DNA from 4 places in the Paenibacillus sp. NPDC093718 genome. Region 1 is predicted to be linked to each of the others. Evidence: predicted binding sites of a transcription regulator. Region 1 holds the regulator's gene; each other region holds the start of a gene.
The links. Region 1 encodes Rex, which represses fermentation and respiration genes when NADH is low (regulators of the CRP and FNR family bind a similar motif). Its sites were predicted from a motif close to TTGTGAAATATTTCACAA; they were not measured.

Region 1 (5,588 bases):
TGGCGGTCGCGGAGGGGATTTCTGGGAGACCATTTCCAGTGATTCGGATTCCTGCCTGGGCCGTGCCTGCCCATGGTTCCGCAAATGCTATTATCACAGGGCCAAACATGAAGCGGGCATCGCGGATGTTGTCATTACGAATCATTCGAAGCTGTTCACCGACGTGAAAGCGAATCACCAGCTGCTTCCGAGTTATGAGCGTCTCGTCATCGATGAAGCGCATCATTTGGAGGACGTCGCTGGCAAGCACCTTGGCTTGCAGATGAAATATTTTTCGGTTGTCCACACGTTGACCCGTATGTACAAAGACAGCCGCAGCGGTCAGCTTCCGGCTCTTCGCCAGCTGCTGCAAGCATCATCGCATGAAAAGGCTGTCGAGTGGTCTTCCATCATCGATCGGATCTATCCGGACCTGATCACCGCCAAAGAGAACTGGGACAGGCTCAGCGATCAATTGTTCGGACTACTTCCGGAACGCGGAGATGCGACCCCGGGGGATGCCGGTCAATTCTCGCTTCGGTTATCGCCTCTGAAGAAGCCGAAGGATTGGGATTCGCTTGCCGAGCTGGAGCATCAAATTCATCTGACGCTGGGCGATGTCGTACGCAAGGGTGACAAGCTGATCGCCGAAATGAAGGAAGATTTGGACGACTACAGCGCGGACAGTCTGTTGACAGACCTATCGGGTCTGTTTAAGGACCTGGCCGCACACCGTGAGGACCTGAGGTCCTTCATGGCCCTGAATGATGAAGGTACGGTGTACTGGATGGAGGCCAACGGCAACTTCCGCGGCAAATCGCTGCAGCTTTACGCGGTGCCTGTCGACGTCAGCACCCACTTAAAGGAATTGTTTTTTGACAAGAAACAAAGCGTGATCCTGACATCGGCGACCTTGTCTGTGGACAAATCGTTTCAGTTCATGATCGAGAACTTGGGTCTTCAGGAAGCGGCAGATAGCGGCAACCTGAACACAGTTCTGCTGCCGTCCCCGTTTAATTACAGGGAGCAGGCACTCCTTGTTGTGCCGCGCGATTTTCCGAGCGTGAAGGGCTCGGTCGGGGATGCGCTCTTTGTGAATACACTTGTGCAATCATTGGCTGATACGGCAATCGCGACACATGGTCGCATGCTTGTCCTGTTCACCTCGTACCGCATGCTCCGTCAGGTGCATGAGCCCTTGAAGGAGGCGCTGGCATCCAGCGATATTACGGTACTGGGACAAGGGATGGACGGAACCAGCCGAACCAAGTTAATCCGGAGATTCCAGGATAGCAGCGCTTCGGTCCTGCTGGGTACCAGCTCCTTCTGGGAAGGGGTAGATATACCCGGTGAGGCACTCACTTGCCTTGCCATCGTCCGGCTGCCGTTCCAGCCGCCGAACCACCCATTGGTCGAAGCCAAGAGCGAATTGCTGCAGCAGCAGAAGAAGAACCCGTTCATGAAGCTATCGGTCCCGCAAGCGGTCATCCGCTTCAAACAGGGATTTGGTCGATTGGTACGGACCGCGCAGGATAAGGGGATTGTCATCGTCTACGATACTCGGGTCATTGAATCCTATTATGGGAAGTATTTTTTATATTCCTTGCCGGGACCGAAGATGGAGCACATGCCGACAGAGGGAATCGTTCCCCGAATTTCGGAATGGCTGCAGGCAGAGGCAGGCATAGGGAATCAAGCTGAATAAAGTGAAACCATGAACGAGCACAAACAAATGTAGTTATTAACCTATTATTAGGGGGAGCATGCATGAAATCGGAAAAAATTTCGGAAGCCGTGGTCCGCAGATTACCTGTATACTTGCGCTATTTGAATGAGCTTCAGAAAAGGGAGGTCTCCACGGTTTCCTCCCAGGAATTGGGACAGAAACTGGACCTCAATCCTGCTCAAATTCGTAAGGACCTAGCGTATTTCGGTGATTTTGGACGGAAAGGGATCGGATATGACGTATCTTATCTGATCGAGAAAATTCGCCAGATTCTAAAGCTGGACCAGAAGATCAATGTCGCATTGATTGGGGCCGGTAATCTTGGACATGCATTATCGAATTACAATGCATTTCTAAAGGACAATATGAAGATTGTGGCGGTTTTCGATTCGTATTCTCCCAAAGTTGGTATGAAAATTAACAATTTGGTCGTACAGCCGATGGAGGAACTGGAGAAGACGGTTCATGAGTACGGCATTCGTATCGGAATTATCACCGTTCCGGATTTTGAGGCGCAGAATGTAGCGAATCAGCTTATCGCGGCAGGCATCGAGGCTATCCTGAATTTTGCGCCGACCATCCTGAAAGCTCCATCCCATATCCGGATTCATACGGCTGATTTTACTACGGATTTGCAGAGTTTGGCCTATTATTTGGATAACGGCAAGGAGGATGCAGCACATGACGACAACGAAGTGGATGGTTAAAAACGGAACGTTTGCGGTACTAGAGGAAGGAAAATCCGTGTTACGCGGATATATGGTCGTGGAGAATGACCGGATCACCTACCTGGGTGAAGAAGAGCCGACTGTCCAAGAGGGAACAGAAATCATCGACGGAACCCATCTGTTTTTCCTGCCTGGATTGGTGAACACGCACGGTCATGCGGCCATGTCGCTACTTCGCGGGTATGGCGACGATCTGGCACTACAGGTATGGCTTCAGGAAAAGATGTGGCCAATGGAAGCCAAATTCACGGCCGACGATGTATACTGGGGAACCTCACTCTCCGTGCTGGAGATGATCAAAGGCGGAACCACGACATTTGTGGATATGTATGATCATATGGATCAGGTTGCGAAGGTTGTGCAGGACTCCGGAATGCGCGGCGTTCTGACACGCGGTGTCATCGGATTATGTCCGCCTGAGGTGCAGCAGCAGAAGCTGGATGAGGCGGTTGCATTCGCGAAAGACTGGCATGGCAAGGCTGACGGTAGAATTACGACGATGATCTCACCGCATGCACCCTATACGTGCCCGCCGGATTTCATCGAAAAATTCGTGCAGGCGTCACATGATTTGAATCTGCCTTTGCATACGCATATGTCCGAAACGGAAACGGAAGTCGCTCAGAATGTAAATGACTACGGACTTCGGCCTGTTGCGCATCTAGAGAAGCTTGGCATGTTCTCCCGTCCAACGCTGCTTGCGCATGCCGTTCATCTGACCGATGAAGAAATCGAAATTCTGGCCAAACATCAAGTGATGGTTTCGCATAATCCAGGCAGCAATTTGAAGCTTGCCAGCGGCATCGCTCGCGTGCCTGCACTGCTGAAAGCCGGGGTCACCGTGTCTTTGGGTACCGATGGACCTGCCAGCAATAATAATCTGGATATGTTTGAAGAGATGCGGCTGGCCGCACTGATCCATAAAGGAGTGAGCGGGGATCCAACCGCGATTCCAGCATCCGAAGCGCTTCGGATGGGTACAGAATATGGAGCCAAGTCAGCCTTCCTTACGGATATTGGTACGCTTGCGGTAGGTATGAAGGCAGATATGATCGCATTGAACACGGATCAGGCGCACTTCCTTCCGAAGACGGATTACATTTCTCATGCTATCTACTCCGCCAGTGCGAAGGATGTTGAGCATGTATGGGTTGACGGCAAGCAGGTCGTGAAGAATGGCGCGAGTCTTACTCTCGATGAGGAACGTATCCGCCGGGAAGCGCAGCGTGCCTTTGAGCGTCTTACAACCCTCTAGGGAATAATCAAGGGGAGCGAGGAAGACGGATTTGAAGAAAAAAACGAAGTGGATATTGCTGAGTGTATCCGGCGTGCTGCTGTTACTGCTTGGTTTACAGCTCTATTATTCATATGTTATGAAAGATACATGGAATGAAGAAAGAATGGCAATTGCTGCCGCCAAACAGCATGGCCAATTGGTTACGTCCGGGAAAACCTATAAATCGGTGTGGGGCGAGGATAATAACTATTGGGTGATAAGCGGGAAGGATCAAGACAATCAAGATCGTATGGTATGGGTAAAATTTACGGATGACAACGTACCTGTTGAAGGTGCCGACGCTGTCCAATCCGTTTTGTTGAATACGGGGATGTCGGAAGCCCAGATGCGGGATCAGATTTATAACGAATTGCCTGGCGTAGAAATTAAGCGGTTGCTGCCTGGAATGTATGAGGGCGAGTATGCCTGGCAGCTGCAGTATGAACACAACGGTCAGCGCGGTTATCGGTTTTATCGTTTTCAAGACGGTAACACCATCGGTAATGACATTATTCTTCCAAATCAATAAAAAACGAAGTAAAGAGAGGCGTCCCTTACTATTTAAGAGGGGGCTTCTCTTTTTCTCTCTCATAATTGTAAGCGTATTCAGAAATGATAATGGAAAAACTGTTCTAAATATTTTCACAGACATGCATGAAAAAGTATATAAGATGTGATATACTCATACTTGTACAAAATGAGCATATAAAATACATGCATCCCTATATATCGTTGTTATATGTATTATTGTGTTGCAACATGATAGACAAAATTTCATACAGAAATGAAGGAGGAACTTCATGAAACTACGCATTGTACCTATCATGCTGACTGTCGTGATCTCAGCATCGGTTCTCTTTGGCGGATGGTTTCTGTATCGGCAGATGGCTTTGCAAAATCCGCTGGCCAAAGTTGTGTCACAATATGACGGCGTGAAGGATTCACATATAGATATTAAACAGAATACCGTTACTTTGAATCTTGATTTGGCACCAGATACAAATTTACAAGGTTTGGTTCAGCATATTAAGAAGGAAGGCAAGTCTGTGATTGGCAATCGGGAATTGAAAATCCTGGTGGAGGACCATTCCTCGGAAGCACTGGATCAATGGTGGGAGAAGGCGATGCTGTCAGTCGCTGAAGCGATGGATAATAAGCAATATACCGATATTCAATCATCGCTCGAGCAGCTTGCTGCCCAGTCTCCGAATTTGAAAGCAAAAGCAACGATTGATGACACTAACGTCTATGTCAGCTTGTCAGACGGCAAGTCTGGTAAATTTATAATCTTGCCGCGTCAGTCTGGCAACATGGAGGTGTGGAATCATGCCTAAATTAGCTAAAGAAATCATGTTAGGCTTTATTCCCGTATTGCTGGTATTCCTTGTATTTGTCGGCGTGAACATCGTGCCCTTGCTCATCGCTGCAGCACTTGTAGGCGGCTTGTTGTTTATCGCTAAGATGAAGGGCGGCATCGCTGTAGGCGCAGCGAATGAGCGAAAGCGGAAAAAGAGCGGACCTGCCAAGCTGACGTTCGAAGAAATCGGCGGGCAGGAAAATGCCAAGCAAGAGCTGCGCGAAGCACTGGATTTTCTGATTCGTCATGAAGACATTAAGAAATTCGGGATTCGTCCATTGAAGGGCATTCTCCTCACCGGGCCTCCGGGAACAGGGAAGACGTTGATGGCTAAAGCCGCTGCCCATTACACGGATTCGATCTTTGTCGCTGCATCCGGCAGTGAATTTGTTGAGATGTATGTCGGTGTTGGTGCAGGGCGCATCCGGGATTTGTTCAAGGATGCCCGTAACCGTGCGACAAAGGAAAACAAGCAAAACGCCATTATCTTCATCGATGAGATCGATGTCATTGGCGGTAAAC
Region 2 (5,588 bases), on a different contig from region 1:
ACCTGCCGCGGTGGGCGATACGGTGGATTATCACGGCACGGTCATTACGCTGAACGGCGTACGCGAATCCGAAGGCGATGAATACTTGAAGCCCCAGCCCGGCCATACGTTTAAGGTGGTTGACATTACCGTGAAGAACAATGGCCAGGAGCCGCTGGTCATCTCTTCGGCGCTATCTTTTTCCCTGACGGATTCGAGCGATCTTAACTATACGGTTCCCATTACGGATGACGTGAAAATGCTGGACGGTACCATTGCCCCAGGCGGCGAGCTGACAGGTGAAATACCGTACGAAGTGAAGCAGGGAGTTAAGGGACTGCAGCTGAGTTATGGCGATCCGATGAAAGAAGGAAGAGCCATTTGGGCAGTGGAATAAAAAAATAATATTGGTTTCGGATGTACGAATGATGAAAGGATTTTGCTTAGGCAAGGTCCTTTTTTCGATGTGATTGTGAAGACGCTGCTTTACATGCGGGAATGTTTTCAGTATGATTAAACCGTACAGTCGGTTTTTTAGCTGTGAGCGGTGTTCATCATCTTCACAGATTTATGTTTATTAAGAGAATCAGGTTTTGGTACGTGAATTCCGGACTATTATTTCCAAGCAAGGAGTGCTTACGTCGATGTCTTCAGAAAAAGCGCAGCGAAAGCGGGACATGATTCTGGATAAAGCAAAGGAACTGTTCATCCAGCGCGGGTATGCAGCAACATCCATGGATGAACTGGTCAAGTATACGGGTGCCAGTAAGGGAAGCATCTACTATCACTTTGAGAGCAAGGAAGATTTGTTCGTCAAGCTGCTGGCGAAGCAGAATCAGGAATGGATGGAAGCCTGGAATGATAAAAAAGCCCGTTACGCCAGCTTCGAGGAGAAGCTGTATGGCATTGCCGATCATATGGTCGATGACTTCCAGAATCCGCTCACTAAGATCGCGGAGGAATTCTATATCAATCAGCCGGAGAATAAAACGATTGTGGGTGAGATCCTGACGATCTTTCAAGGTCCGCGTACGCTCTACCGCGAGATTCTAGCGGAGGGAGCGTACGAGGGACGGATAGCGGCAGAGGATATCGACGAAATAGCCGTTATCTTCGGATCGCTACTGGACGGGTTGTCGGTTTCGTACTACGAACGGTCTCAGGAGGAATCAAGGCAGCTATACCACAAGGGAGTTGCGTTATTTTTAAACGGTGTCTTATCGAGCCAAGGATCGTAGTGTTTGAAGGATTTATCGGAAACGCTTCTGTTGATTGCAAGCGGGTGGGCGTTTCCGCATATATAATTAAACCGAATAGTCGGTTTTCTTAGGGGGATGAAACATGAGGCATTTGTTTGGCAACCGCGCGTTCGTGCTGCTGATGGTTTCGGATTTTATGCAAAATATCGGGATCTGGATCCGCAACATGGCACTGTTGTTCTTCATTATGGAAAAGAGCAACCATGACCCGATCGCCGTATCGCTGCTTACCGTAATTGAATACGCGCCGATCTTTGTGATCTCTATGGTTGGCGGCGTGCTGGCGGACCGTTGGCGCCCCAAGCGAACGATGATCTGGGGAGACATTCTAAGCTTTTTCTCCATACTGCTTATCCTGTTTGTTGTGTATGCGGGATATTGGCAGGCCGTGTTTGCGGTGACCCTGGTCTCGGCTGTCGTATCCCAATTCTCGCAGCCTTCGTCTATGAAGATCATCAAGCGCTGCTTGCCGGATGAGCATGTGCCCGCGGCCACGGCTTTGTCCCAGACCTCGATGTCGCTGTTCATCATTTTGGGACCGATGGTCGGTACGACGATTTATCAAGCTTTTGGATTGCAGGCATCATTAATCAGCTTGTTGGTTCTATTCGGCGCTTCGGCGATTGTGCTAATGTTTCTTCCTTCCAGTGTGGATGAACCCTCTAACAATTCGGAATCGACCGGTTCCTTTATGAAGGACATGAAGGCCGGCTTCACTTATATCGGTTCCAGTCGGCTGTTGAAGGTGCTGCTGGTGGTCTACGTTTTATTGGCGCTCGGCAGTGGACTTGTTCAGCCGCTTGATATCTTTGTCATCACGGAGCGTTTACAGCTGTCAATGTCCAGCGTTCAGTGGTTTACTGCGCTAGAGGGCCTAGGCATGTTAATTGGCGGCGTGCTGGCTGCTGTCATTGCGGGGAGAGTGAAAGGCAACTACTTGTTGTTCGCCGGGCTTGCCTTCCTTGGCCTCTCGACCTTTGTCGAGGTGCTGTCCCAGTGGCCGATCCTGACCGGCACGATGCGCTTCGCAACCGGGGTGCTGATGGCAATGGCGCAGACGGTTCTGATGGCCGTGATGATGCAGCAGGTGGAAGAGAAATTCATCGGTCGGCTGAATGGCGTGATGACGCCGATGTTTACCGGTATGCTGCTCATCGGCTCCGGGTTTACGGGATGGTATATGTCGGTAACCTCCATTGTGGTTGTGTATTTTACGGCAGGCGCGCTCTTCCTGCTGTCGTCCTTGATTAGCATGAAGCTTCCGATCTCGAACGTTCCGGCTCAGGAAAAGGAAACGCCTGTTAGGGTAGAGACTGTCGCCGAGGCATAGGGATAGTGGTTAGAACATGTTGCTGATAAATTGGCATATGCTGCTGGTTTAGAACGTGTTGCTTGTAAACTGGCATAAGTTTGCTGGTTTAGAACAAGAGGGCTGGTAAAAGCACCAACCAAGCGGTGTCGGGATTATCTCCGGGCACCGCATTTTTTTATATGTACCGCTGGCTCGGATCGAACGAATGCTCGATCTAAAACGTGATCAACCAGCCAGGATACAAGGAGGTCCGAACCTGACGCACATGGTCGTGATATAATTCACGTTCTTGCTTAGTAGGCTGCGGTACAATATGGGTAACTGTAACAGAAACATCAGAAGCTGCATTCGAGAGATTCTCAGGACGGAATGCGGGAGAAATGGGGGAGCGGCCATGGCCTATTACAAACCTGATCGCATTGCGGAGATCACCGTGGAGAACGGGGTAAAAAAAGCACATAACTCCGCCATGAACGTTATGATATTAGGATTTTTGGCGGGTGCTTTTATCGCGCTCGGCTTTTTGCTGGATATTCGCGTGATTTCCGGGGCGTCTGAGGCTTGGGGAGGCATCGCCGGTTTTATAGGCGCGGCGATATTTCCTGTCGGACTGATTCTTGTATTGCTCGCAGGCGGAGAGCTGTTGACGGGCAACATGATGGCCGTGTCCCTGGCCAGGTTCAAGAAGCGGATATCCACGATGGAGATGATGCGGAATTTGGCTCTCGTCACGGTAAGCAATATGGCGGGGGCGTTGTTCGTCGCTTACTTCTTCGGTCATGTGACCGGTCTGACAGGCAGCGGCGTTTATCTGGAGAAGCTGGTGGACATGGCGGGACACAAGCTGGATGACAGCTTCCTGCAGGCTTTCTTGTCGGGTATCGGCTGCAACTGGCTCGTAGCTCTCGCCGTGTGGCTGTCCTACGGATCGGACCAGATGAGCGGCAAAATTCTCGGGATCTGGTTTCCGACGATGGCGTTTGTAGCCATCGGCTTTCAGCACGTGGTGGCCAACATGTTCCTCATTCCCGCAGCGATATTTGAAGGGTATTACAGCTGGGGTGAGTATCTGATAAACTTTATTCCGGTATGGCTTGGCAATTTCGTCGGAGGCGCGCTGTTTGTGGGAGCTGCCTACGGGACCGTATATTTGAAGAAGAATGATAAGGTTGAGGACATTCCTCGCGGTGAACAAGATGCGGCGCTGTCGTCTTCGCCAGCTACCGGCACTGCTCAACAGGTTCATTCTGCGCAAAATGTTTCTTGATATCCAGAAGCCTGGTAAGCAAAGGCGGAGAAAAAAAGCTGCGATCGACCGCTCCCTTAAGAATAGGGATCGGATGATCGCAGCTTTTTTAACGTTGTTGGCGGAGCGGATTCCTTGTATAAGTCGCAGGGAACAAGCCCGCTATTTTTTAAAATGGTAAGGCACCGTCGTAATAATCATATCTCTACGATACAGTAATGCTGTACAAACAAATTCGCCATGCCGGTCTCGGGGGAGGAGACATGGGCATGGCGAATTTTTTGGGAGTGGTCCATGATTCGGCAAGGAAGAGAAAGGGTCTGGGCTCCTCTTCGTTGCTCTTGATAGGAATATACCCGGAAGGAAGTAGAGTGAATCACTGATGCAGAAAAAAATGTAAGACTTTACTGGAGATCTGATTTTCTTTTAAGATAAAGGGATATGATTCAGCGTGTACAAGGGGGAATGAACGAAATGACTGAAGCGATGATACATCAGGAAAACGGCGTGTTTCCGGCGGTCTGTCCGTTGGATTGTCCCGATACTTGCGGCCTGCTGCTGCATAAAGAGAACGGAAAAATCGTGAAGGTTACCGGTAATCGGGATCATCCGATTACGCAGGGAGCCATCTGTAATAAAGTCCGCAATATGGCACATCGGGTGTATCATCCGGAGCGCGTGCTTTATCCGCTGCGGAGGATAGGGCCCAAGGGCGAGGGGGCTTTCGAGCGAATCAGCTGGGATGAAGCGATTCAGGAGATTACCGAACGCTACAAGAAGCTGATCGAGGAGCATGGCTCTGAGAGCATTCTGCCTTACAGCTTCTACGGCAACATGGGGATATTGAGCGTGGACGGCATGGATCGGAGATTCTTCAACAGGCTGGGCGCCAGCCGCCTGAAGCAGTCGATCTGTAATTCCGCAGGCAATGAGGGCTGGAAATCCGTTATGGGGTTTAATGGAGGCACCGTCCCGGAGGATACCGTCCATGCCGATGTCATCATCGTCTGGGGCGGCAACATCGTCAGCACCAATATGCATCAGGTGGTGTTGGCAGAGAAAGCGCGCAAGGCCGGTGCCAAGGTCATTGTAATCGACGTGCATAAGAACCAGACGGGGCAATGGGCGGATTGGTTCATTCCGCTGTTTCCGGGCACGGATGCGGCACTGGCCGTCGGTCTCATGCACATCATGTTCCGTGACGGGATGGTGAACGAGGAATTCCTCCGGCAGTATACAATCGGTCATGAAGCCTTGCGTGAGCATGTGAAAGACTATACACCGGAGCATGTATCCTCCATTACCGGAATTCCAGTTGAGGATATCGAGAAGCTGGCCGAGCTGTACGGCCGGGCAGATACTTCCTATATTCATATCGGTAACGGCCTTCAGCATCACGACAATGGCGGCTTGACGGTGCGCAGCATCGCGGCGCTTCCGGCCTTGACCGGACAATGGCTGAAGCGGGGCGGAGGGGCCGCCAAATCGAATGGCGGCTACAACAGCATGGACAGCGACGCGCTCGAACGTCCCGATCTCCGGCCGAATCCGGATGCCCGGACGATTAACATGAACCGGATCGGCGAGGCGCTTACCATGACCGAACAACCGATTAAGTCGGTCTTTGTCTATTGCAGCAATCCGCTGGTTGTAGCTCCCGACACCGAGCGGGTAAGGGAAGGGTTTGCACGGGAGGATCTGTTTACGGTTGTGCATGACCTGTTTTTGACGGATACGGCCAAATATGCGGATATCGTGCTCCCGGCAACCTCCTCATTCGAGAATACCGACC
Region 3 (5,588 bases), on a different contig from region 1:
ACGATCCCCCAGGATATCCATGTCTTACGTTGGGATGTTTTCTTTAAGGATTGCAGAAACGGATAGGATGCCATGTATAAACCTAACCACGCCAAAAATAGCGGAATGTGCAGAAGGACCGGCTTGGCTGCCGCCATTCCTAGGATATAGGGCACGCTGACCATGGCCCAGCCACCATGCTCCCGGGGGATGACAAACCTCGTCTTTTTCATGTGTCTCTCCCTCTCCAATCCATAAACTCATACCCGTCACGATTCATGTCTTCAGCCATTCGAACAACGGCCAGGCGGATGATAAGTAATATCGCTGAAGGTACCCACATACTGAACGATGTCACCCGATTCGTCCTTTACCGCGTTAATCGTTAGCAGCTCCAAATACTCTTCCCCATTCTTCCTGCGGTTCCAAATCTCCCCCTGCCAGCTCCCGTGTTCCATGATTTCAGACCACATCGCCTGATAAAATGCCGGTGATTGTCTTCCGGATTTCAATACGCTCGGGTTCTTGCCGAGTACTTCCTCCTCCGAATATCCGGTTAACTTCGTGAATGCCGGATTGACGGCATTAATCTTTCCGCTTGGATCCGTAACCAAAATCCCCTGGCCGGTGGAGTTAAACACCTCGGATTGTACGGAAAGTTTGTCCTGATAGTACATCCATACCACAATAACGAAGCTGGCAAGCGCAACCTGCGATAAGGCCATGAATCCAATGGAATATTGCCCCGTAGCCGAATGGATAAAGGAAAGCATCAGTGGCGGGAAGAATCCGCCAAGGCCGCCCATCATGGACACGATACCGTTCACAATGCCGGCCTGCTTGTTGAAATAAAGGGGCACGAGTTTAAAAATAACCCCGTTTCCGAGCCCGGCACCAACGGCTATGGTTAAGCAGCCGGCCGTATACAAGCCAATGGACGGAGAGAATGCCAACAGAATGGCCGCAGCGGTGAGCCCTATAAATACGCCCATTAATAAGAACAGCGGTTTAAATTTATCTGCAAGCCAGCCGCCCACAGGACGTAATAAAGTTGCTACCAAAATGAACCCTGCCGTCCGCATCCCGGCGTCCACCTTCGCAAGCTCGAAATGGGTAACCAGGAAGTTCGGCAAGTACACCGTAAAGGCTACGAACGAGCCGAATGTAATAAAATAAAAAAGAGAGAAAAACCACAGTTTTTCATTTTTATATACACCCTTGATCTGTTCCATAACCGGTGTTTTCACCTTGATTTCTTTACGGTCGCCTAAGAGTATATTTAGCAAGGCAAAAATCAGCAGCAGAACCAAATACAGCTGGACGGTTTTGGACCATCCGATCTGAGTTGCGATGACCGGTGCAGCAAACGTGGTAATGGCGGTACCGATGTTGCCCATCCCGTAAATTCCATTTACGAGCCCGAGCTTCTCTTTCGCATAATATTTAGGCAATGAGGTCACGCCGACCGAGAACACGGCCCCCCCGATCCCCAGGAACAAGCCGCCGATTACCAAATGCGTAAAGGATGTAGCCGAGCTGATAAAATAGACCGGAAACAGCAGCAGGATAAAGCTGGCGATAAAAACAATTCGTGCTCCCACCACATTGGCGTAATAGCCGAGCGGAATCCGGAGGACCGAACCCAGCACCACCGGAATAGCCGTCAGAATAGCGAGGCGGTCGGCCGTAATGGAGATATCCTCCCGAATAAACGGCAGGAGCGCGGAGATGATGACCCATACCATAAAGCCAAGCACCAGATTCATTGTTTGCAGCGGAAGCTGCACCTTTTTGATCATTTCCATCACCTTTTCTAAAGCGTAATGAATGGCATATTGATCCCCAGCTCCTATTGTACGTGCACCTATTCACAATGCTAATAGGGAAGTTCCCTGAATCTCTCCGGGGAACTTCCCTATTCCTTTAAGCAAGGACCCTTTATTGCGCCCTTGTATATATGTGTAAGGACTAGAAATCCAGCAATTTTTTCTTCAATGCATATTCCACTAACTCCGGGCGGCTTTTCAAATTCAGCTTTTCCATAATTTTGGCTTTGTGCGCCTCCACCGTCTTGACCGATACGAAAAGTTTTTCCGCAATCTCCTTATTGCCATAGCCCTTGGCAATCAGAGGCAGGATCTCAATCTCCCTTTTGGACAAACTGTTGAACGGATCCTGCTCCGCGCTCTCACTATCTTTCTTAATAAACTCCCGAACCAGGGAAGTCGCCATCTGGGGATGGATATAGGTCCCTCCCTTATGCACCATACGGATGGCGGAGATCAATTCATCATCCGGCGCATTTTTGAGCACATAACCTGAAGCCCCGTTTTTTAAAACATGAAACAGGTAATCGTCATCATCATACATGGTTAGAATCAGAATTTTCGTGTCCGGAAATTCGCTGCTGATCTTGCCGGTCGCAATCAGTCCGCTTTCGCCGGGGGGCATGCTTAAATCCATCAACAGCACATTCGGCCGGTGCTTCGCCACCATGGCATAAGCCTCCATCCCGTCTGCCGCCGTCGCGACGACCTCCATATCTTCCTGGTAATTCAGAATCATGGAAAATCCGCTGCGGACCACGGCATGATCATCCGCGATCACAATTTTCATGTAACCATCACCTCCGGCTTGTCGTCACCATTCGTAAGCGGAATGTTGAGCTGAATCGTCGTACCCTCGCCGGGAGCGGATAGCAAAACAAACTGACCACCGACGAGCTCTGCGCGTTCCCGCATCCCGTACAGCCCCAGCCCGGTTCCCTTAGCTTCATCAATGACCATGTTAAACCCGACTCCACGGTCCCGGACGGTTAACTGAAGATAGCCATTCACTTCGCATAATCGTACATGCACCTCGTCCGTTCCTGAATATTTCATGGCATTCAGCACCGCTTCCTGGCATACCCGGTACACAACCGTTTCAATCTCGCTGCCGTAGCGGGCTGCCGCTAGCTCCGCAGAGAATTCAACAAGCACTCCGTAATTCTTCCCGATCCATTTAAAATGGGAGCGGAACGCAGCCTCAAGCCCCAAATCATCTAATGAAGCAGGTCTGAGTTCAACGGATAAATGCCGGATATCATCCAGAAGCCTGGTTAAAGACACCTCGGTCTGATGCAGCTTCTTGAGCACATCCTCGCCTACATTCATATATTTAACGACACGCAGGTCGACCAGTGAGCTGAGCAGCTCTTGAGCCACGCTATCATGCAGTTCGCGGGATATCCGCTTACGCTCGTCCTCCTGTGCCTTGATGACATATTTCAGCATATTCGTCCGCTGCAGCATTTCCTGTGTTTTCTGCTGCTTCGTCAGGTCAAGGAGCATCATCACCCGGATGCCGCGGGCTTCATCGATGATATGGTAACTGGCCGCATAGGGAACGATGCCTTCGCCGCGCGTCTTAAGATAGACCTGGAACGATGAAAACTCCCCATGCGGATAATCTAAATAGCATGTGGAGCAGGTTATGAGATCCTGTTCATCGGTATAGCCTTTGCAGGTCTGGCAGAAGGAACCATCCGCACCGGACTGCATCCTCTCAATCACATCAATGTCAAGGATGTTCTCCGCAGCCGGATTCATAGCCACCACGCTGCCCTTTTCGTCGATAAAAAAAATGGCCTCCATGCTATTCTGATACATGCTTCTAAGCAATTCGCTTAAATGCTCATCCGTCATCTGAATCAAGGCTGTGATACCTCCTTGGCGTAAAAAGCACCAAATTCCGTTCCTATTCCTTCCTGAAACGACTCAAAGGACCTTGGATCGAGCACGTTTTCCCTGCGATATCCCACAAGCAAAACCCCCTTGACGCGAGAGCCTTCCCACAGCGGTACTGCGCCAAGGCTTTTCAACTGCTCTGCAACGATTATCGGATAATTATACAAGTCCCTTGATTCAATATCGGCATTCACGTTTTGAATCAGCATCGGTTTTCCGGTCTTAAATACCATGCCCGCGATGCCTTTGCCGGAATGTAAAACGATACGCTTGTACCTCTCATTTATATTTCCCGAGGCATACTGCCAGGTCAATACAAATCGGTCTTCAGCCGGCTGCACCAACGCCATGGACACGAAATCGAATTGAAACCGGGCTCGAAGCTTATCCATTTCACTTTGGTAATTAAAGATCGGCTGATTCTTCATTTCCATTACTCCTCTGACGTAGAAAAGAAGGCCACACAGCCTTCTTCCGCTCTACGATTCAAATTTACGGTGCTTTCTATACAGAATATATCTTCTCCCCACATAATTCAACGGAACACTCCACACATGCACCAATCGGGTAAAAGGCCATAAGCCAAAAATGCCGAATCCAGCCAGAATGTGAATTTTAAACGACAGCGGCACGTTCACCATCAACGAAGCATCCGGACGAAGCATAAACAATCCACGGAACCACACGGAGACCGTTTCCCGATAATTGAATTCCGGCTGTACCGCGTTTGTAACCAGCGTGCTGTACATCCCCATAAATACGATAAACAGCAGGAGGACATTAACCAGCATATCGGAAGCGGTGCTGAGTTTTCGGACATTACGAATGGTGAACCGCCTGGCCGTTAACAATACCATACCTCCCAGCGTTAGAAAGCCAAATGCGCTTCCGATGTACACCGCTCCGATATGATACATATGATCGCTGATCCCCAGCGACTCCATCCAGGATTGAGGGATAGCTAAGCCTGCTACATGCCCTCCGATAACCGGAATGATACCTAAATGAAACATGAGACTGCCCAGCTTGAGATGTTTCTTCTCGATAAACTCGCTGGATTTTGCCGTCCAGTTAAACTGGTCCGTACGGTAACGGTAAATATGACCGACAATAAACACGGCTAGGCAGATATAGGGGAAAATGACCCACAGAAACTGATTAATCATGCTCATGAGCCGCCTCCTCCTGATTGAAACATGCTTTAAACGTCTCGCGAAGACCTTGAATGAGATAAAGATACGGACTCTTATATTTCTCCAAAGCTTTAAGCAGATGATAGGTGCCGTCCTCCATGACAGCCAGCATTAAACCCAGGCTCTCTCCAGCTTCCTTCTCGCGCCCCTGCCAATTCGCTGCATATAGAAACTCGCACATCAGCGGGAGATAATCCGATAGTTCCGAGCCCGCGATGCCCAGACCAAACATTTCATACGTCTCTTTAAGTTTGGCGAGCATCTGACCACGTTCCCTGCCATCCTCAAATTTATAAAAGGTCATATACAATGTAGATTTCGACTGAAAGTCGAAGGTCTGGACGTACAGCTCTTCAATCTCTTCCATGCTGTATTCATGCATGGTCGTCCAGTACGTTCTGACGGATTCATAGGCCGGGTCAGAGGAGTCAAGCGACTCCTCCATAACCGACGGGTGGAAATCCAGCTTTTCCGGGTACGTGAGCTGCTGAGCGAAAAAACCGAAAACATGTTTATAATCATGCAGCTTTCCGAGATTAATCACGCCAGATCCCCCCATAAAAGTTTTCTTCGTACAGCTCTTTGCCCGTTTTGCCCTGCAGTCCTTCCGGTCCGCAACCGCCGCAGCTTGCGCTAAAACCTTCGGAACCCTGCGAACGGTAAACATCCATATGGCTTTCTTTATGCG
Region 4 (5,588 bases), on a different contig from region 1:
AGCGCTGCGCGATTCCTTGCTGCACGGCCGAAATGCCGTGGCGTGCCAGAAATGCAAGCAGGAACAAGGAAATGGTCTCCCCCTGCTCCTGCAGCGTTGATCCCGCAAACAGGGCGGATACGGCTTCCGCCAGCCACTTGGCTTGCAGGAGGATGGCCATGCTCTGTGCCAGGGTACATACGGCGACAAGGAAGAATACCGTCTTGGCGCCTTTGTATCCCAGCAGATCTTTTCCCATCAGTACTCCAGATGCTCCTTCTCATGTACCCGTTTGTGGAAAACGAAGTAACTCCAAATTTGATAGCCTAATACGAATGGCAGCAGCGTTACCGCCACAATCGTCATAATCTTCAGGGAATACGGTCCGGAGGCCGCATTATAAATGGTCAGGTCAAATGCTGCATTGATGGAGCTGACCATCACGCGCGGGAACAAGCCCACGAACACGGACGTTACCAGCAGGGCGATAACCGCCCCGGTCATCCCGAAAGCCCAGCCGTCCCGCTTGATGTTCATGAAATATCCGCCCAGCAGGAATGCGAGCAAAGCCAGCACCAGCAGCACGGTTAACATCACGCCACGCTTCTCGAAGATATCGGTCATGAAATACGTCATCACCCCGAATGCCACGAACAGGGCCGCTACGGGAAGCAGGAGTCTCCGGGCCATACGGCGCGCCCGTTCCTGAAGATCCCCCATCGTGCGCAATGTTGTGAACATCAAGCCATGCAGCAGGCAGAGCATCACCATCGTCAGTCCGCCAACCACAGTATAGCCATTCACAACATCAAACAATCCGGCATGCAGCTGCATCTCCTCGTTAATGGGGAGCCCCTGAATCAGGCAGGCAAAAACAACGCCGAGCAGGAATGGCGGAAGCACGCTGCCGGTGAAGATCGCACCGTCCCACACCCGTTTCCAGCGGACATCGCCCACCTTGCCGCGGAATTCAAAGGCCACCCCGCGTCCGATCAAGGCCAGCAGAAGAAAGACAAGCGGAATGTAGAATCCGCTGAACAGCGTAGCATACCAGTTCGGGAAGGCGGCGAACATGGCGCCGCCTGCCGTCAACAGCCAGACCTCGTTGGCGTCCCAGAACGGGCCGATCGAGTTGATCAGCACCCGGCGCTGGGTATCATTTTTGGCCAGCAGCTGCGTGGACATCCCGACCCCGAAGTCGAAGCCCTCCAAGAAGAAGAACCCGATAAACAATACGGCAACGAGCACAAACCACAGTTCGTTAAGAGACAGCATTGTAGCCCTCCTTATTAAACGGATCGCTTGCGTGGTGGTCATCTTCCTCCGCCGCATACGGTCCTTTCTTAATGACTTTGATGAACAGATACGCCATGACGGCTGCCAGCACCGCATAAATAGCGGTAAACATGATGAGCGAGAACAGAATCGAGCCGGCGCTGACGTTCGGTGAAACACTGTTCTCCGTGGTGATCAGTCCGAATACCGTCCAAGGCTGGCGGCCGATCTCCGTCATGATCCATCCCGACGTATTGGCAATGAACGGCAGCGAGATGCCGAACAGCATCAGTCTGAGGAACCACTTACCGGCCTTCTCGACCTTTTTACGCAGCATCAGCCACGCTCCGTACAATCCCAGCAGAATCATGATGCTGCCGGCGGCCACCATAATCCGGAAGCTCCAGAACGTAGTACGGACCGGCGGGATATAGTCTCCAGGGCCATACTCCTGCTCATACTGTGCTTGCAGCTCCTTCATTCCGATGACTTCCCCGGAAAATTTGCTGTAGGACAAAAAGCTGAGCAAATACGGGATTTTGAACTCCATCGTATTCTCCTGCTTATCCGGATCAATGGCCGCAATGACCGTCCAAGGCGCAGGATCGTCACTCGTTTCCCACAAGCTCTCGGCTGCGGCCATCTTCATCGGCTGCGTATCCACCAGATACTGCGCCTGCTGGTGACCGAATACTGCTACCAGAATGGAGGTGATGAGGCCAATCACGATGGCGATGTGAAATGATTTCTTAAAGAAATCCAAATCCTGCTTCTTCAACAGCTTGTAGGCACTCACACCTGCTACGAGGAACGCCCCGGTTGCCAAGGCTCCGAAGATCGTATGCGGGAACTCCACCAGCAGCTGACCGTTCGTAATCAGTGCGAAGAAATCGTTCATCTCCGCCCGCCCATTGTTCATCTCGAACCCGACGGGACGCTGCATGAACGAATTCGCAGCCAGAATCCAGAAGGCGGACATCAGGGTCCCGAAGGACACCAGCCAGATACTGAGCAGATGGACCTTCTTCGATAAACGGTCCCAACCGAATATCCACAGTCCGATAAACGTCGACTCGAGGAAAAACGCCAGCAGAGCTTCGATGGCAAGCGGTGCGCCAAACACGTCTCCGACAAAGCGCGAGTAATCCGACCAGTTCATGCCGAACTGGAATTCCTGCAGAATCCCTGTCACAACCCCGACCGCAAAATTAATCAGGAACAGCTTTCCCCAGAACTTGGCCATTTTCTTGTAGACTTCCTGACCTTTAACAACATACATCGTCTCCATGATGGCAATCAGAAACGCCAATCCGATGGACAACGGTACGAAAATAAAGTGAAAAATGGTTGTCGATGCGAACTGAATTCGCGCCAGCATAACCGGATCCATATCAGATACCCCTTCCTTTAGCTCACGTGATCACTTCAAATTTGATTCTTTTTGTATTGTCGCAGACCACGTCACAAAGGATTGTGATAAACATCACAATACCAGGACTGAAACCGGGGCAAAAAGTTATAAATTTGTGACGAAAATCACTAAGTGAACAACGGTATAACTGAGTACCGAAAAAATGGAACCCGCTCGCTTTCTCTGCCCGCGGCCAAAACTTTGTATTTACAAAAAAGCAGGTTCGCCATCAGGCCAACCTGCTTCGATATATCTGCACCCTTATTGAACCGCGCCAATCTCGGTCTCGATGAGCTTGAATTCCGTTACGTCCGCGATCCCGCGGTTGGTAATGCGAATTTCCGGAATCACCGGCAGCGCAATGAGCGAGAAGGTCATGAACGGGGCATGAATGAAGCATCCGAGCTCCTTCCAAGCCTCCTCCAAAGCAGCGACTTCCTCCGCTACGATCTCAACCGGACGGTCCGCCAGCAAACCGGCAATCGGCATCGCCACCTTCGCCAGCACCTTGCCGTCCCTTACCACGATCATGCCGCCTCCGCACGCCGCCAGCTCATTCGCCGCGAGTGCCATATCCTCGGCATTCGTGCCCATCACCAGCAGATTGTGACTGTCGTGCGCTACCGTGGACGCAACCGCGCCGGACTTGAGTCCGAAGCCGCTCGCAAAACCGAGTGAGATTTGCCCGGTTGCGCTGTGGCGCTCGATGCATGCCAGCTGAACCACGTCTTGATTCAGGTCCGGCTGGATGACGCCCTGCTCCACGGAGAGCACCGCGGTCATTTTGGCGGTACGGGCGCTGTTCTCGATGACGCGCACCACATTCACTTCCGTGCGCGTTGCATTGAATTTGCTGCGCAGCAGAAAGTCATCCGCAGTAAGCGAACGCTGCAGCCGAACCGAATTAAAGGCTTTTTTCGGGTATTGATATACCGGGAACGCCTTCACGAGCCGGCCGTTCTCTGCAACCACTTCGCCATCCGTGATCACAACAGAAGGTACCATGCTCAACAGATCATCAATCAGCAGAATATCCGCCGTTTTGCCAGGTGAAATGCTGCCAAGCTCCATGTCCATCCCGAAATAACGAGCGACGTTGATCGTTCCAAGCTGGATCGCCGTAACCGGGTCCACGCCCTCTTCCATAGCGCGGCGGACTACATGGTTCATATGTCCGAGTCTCAGCAGCGTCTGCGGATACACATCATCCGTAACCAGAGAAATATTGTCTGTACGAACCTTATCTTCCGTTATGACCTTAACAACTTCCTTCACATCCTGCCAAGCCGAACCCTCGCGGATCATCAGGTGCATGCCGAGGCGAACCTTCTCCAAAGCCTGCTCTCGGGTTACCGTCTCATGATCGGAGCTTACGCCGGTTGCCATATATGCCTGCAGCATCCGGTCATCCTCGGCCGGAAAATGCCCCGTCACCGTCTTGCCCGCACGCAGCGTGGCCTCGATCTCTCCGCTCATGGTCGGATCGCCGTACACGACGCCCGGAAAGTTCATCACTTCGCCAAGCCCGGCGACACCGGGCCAAGTCAGTCCTTCCTCAATGTCGGCTACGCCCAGCTGCGCCCCTGCATCCTCCAGATCAAACGTCGCCGGTACGCAGGAAGGAATGGTGGTGAACACCTTCATCGGCAGCTGCTGCCCTTCCTCGTGCATCCAGCGAACACCCTCCATGCCGAATACGTTGGCAATCTCATGGGGATCCATATAAACCCCGGTCGTTCCGCTAACGATTGCCGCCTTGGCAAACTCGGTCACGGTGAGCATTGTGCTCTCCACATGCATATGACCGTCGAGCAGACCAGGCGAGATAAACCGGCCATTCGCTTCGATCACCTGCGTCCCTTCCCCAATCGTATGATCGGCGTTGCCGATATAAGCGATGCGCCCGTACGCCATCGCCACGTCCATCCGTTCCTGAAGCTCGCCCGTGAACACATTGACCAGCGTGCCGTTTTTGATGACCAGATCGGCTGGCTCTTGTCCTAACGCAACCTTCCCCAGCTGCCGGCTGACCTCGTATCGTTTCTGTCTCTGGATTGAACTCATGATGATTGCACGCTCCCCTTTTATAATTGAACGGTAAGAATACAAAATCGATCCGCTGTATAACACGCCAAACACCCCGGGCAGCGTATCTGCCCGGGGTGCCTGTACTTATATCCATAGAGGAAGAGAAGTCCCGTGCATCAGCAATGGTATGCTATCTAGTCTGCACATCACCTCATCCGTTAAAACCTGCTGGATTCCAATCAAGATGATTTTCTAGCCCGGCTTCAATAATTGCGAAGCTGGGCTAGGTGGTGAGATTCTCATACCTTCATGTAGTCAAGTCATTTACGGTAACCTGGTAGAAACGCCTGGGCCCTATTCCCCGGCATATACATCAAGATTTGATTTTGAAAAAAACGTACCCTTCCATTCTTTTCGTTTCATTTGTTGTATGAATTATAATCCTCCTGCCCGAGAAGTCAAGCCATTGGAAGGAACTGTACATCTCACCCCTGCCGCTCAAGCCAATTTCTGTCCCATTCTCTGTACACGCTCAAGCCAATTTCCGTCCCATTCTGTGTACACGCTCAAGCCATTGCTTTCTTGCCACTTCAGGCATTTTGCGAAGCTGTGTAATGTTCGTGGCACGCACACTGCCTACGCCGCAAAACTTCAGAATGGAATGTTTCATCATTTGATGCCCCGGCTGGCCGAGATAGAAACGGTAGTAGACGTACGGCGAATCCATCGTGACGATCAGACGGGCCGTTTTCCCTTTGAGCAGCTGCTCCGGCAAGGGCGAGTTCCGGCGGTACTTAAAGGCAAAGCCCGGCAAAAACACCCGGTCGATGAACCCCTTTAGCAGCGCCGGCATGCCGCCCCACCAATTCGGGTACACAAACACAAGGTGATCCGC

Region 2: ACQKPA_RS13840 (formate/nitrite transporter family protein) is a predicted target of Rex. The motif match lies at 2,820-2,837, and genes of this name have one in related genera.
Region 3: ACQKPA_RS19655 (nitrate/nitrite transporter) is a predicted target of Rex. The motif match lies at 1,836-1,853, and genes of this name have one in related genera.
Region 4: ACQKPA_RS14120 (cytochrome ubiquinol oxidase subunit I) is a predicted target of Rex. The motif match lies at 2,726-2,743, and genes of this name have one in related genera.

Annotation. Positions count from the first base shown of each region.
Region 1 covers NZ_JBNNUS010000002.1:850,823-856,410, reverse strand. The annotation lists gene dinG (ATP-dependent DNA helicase DinG) at 1-1,684, shown strand, start outside; gene ACQKPA_RS09665 (redox-sensing transcriptional repressor Rex) at 1,747-2,412, shown strand; gene ACQKPA_RS09660 (amidohydrolase) at 2,387-3,688, shown strand; gene ACQKPA_RS09655 (DUF5590 domain-containing protein) at 3,720-4,238, shown strand; gene ACQKPA_RS09650 (hypothetical protein) at 4,510-5,043, shown strand; gene ACQKPA_RS09645 (AAA family ATPase) at 5,036-5,588, shown strand, end outside.
Region 2 covers NZ_JBNNUS010000004.1:205,976-211,563, reverse strand. The annotation lists gene ACQKPA_RS13855 (DUF4352 domain-containing protein) at 1-376, shown strand, start outside; gene ACQKPA_RS13850 (TetR/AcrR family transcriptional regulator) at 624-1,217, shown strand; gene ACQKPA_RS13845 (MFS transporter) at 1,321-2,568, shown strand; gene ACQKPA_RS13840 (formate/nitrite transporter family protein) at 2,945-3,817, shown strand; gene ACQKPA_RS13835 (molybdopterin-containing oxidoreductase family protein) at 4,271-5,588, shown strand, end outside.
Region 3 covers NZ_JBNNUS010000006.1:278,855-284,442, reverse strand. The annotation lists gene ACQKPA_RS19660 (YwiC-like family protein) at 1-212, opposite strand, end outside; gene ACQKPA_RS19655 (nitrate/nitrite transporter) at 264-1,778, opposite strand; gene ACQKPA_RS19650 (response regulator transcription factor) at 1,948-2,595, opposite strand; gene ACQKPA_RS19645 (ATP-binding protein) at 2,592-3,674, opposite strand; gene ACQKPA_RS19640 (GAF domain-containing protein) at 3,671-4,135, opposite strand; gene narI (respiratory nitrate reductase subunit gamma) at 4,187-4,879, opposite strand; gene narJ (nitrate reductase molybdenum cofactor assembly chaperone) at 4,866-5,444, opposite strand; gene narH (nitrate reductase subunit beta) at 5,437-5,588, opposite strand, start outside.
Region 4 covers NZ_JBNNUS010000004.1:273,323-278,910, forward strand. The annotation lists gene cydD (thiol reductant ABC exporter subunit CydD) at 1-238, opposite strand, end outside; gene cydB (cytochrome d ubiquinol oxidase subunit II) at 238-1,254, opposite strand; gene ACQKPA_RS14120 (cytochrome ubiquinol oxidase subunit I) at 1,241-2,644, opposite strand; gene ade (adenine deaminase) at 2,927-4,729, opposite strand; purine riboswitch at 4,986-5,087, opposite strand; gene ACQKPA_RS14130 (NAD(P)H-dependent oxidoreductase) at 5,226-5,588, opposite strand, start outside.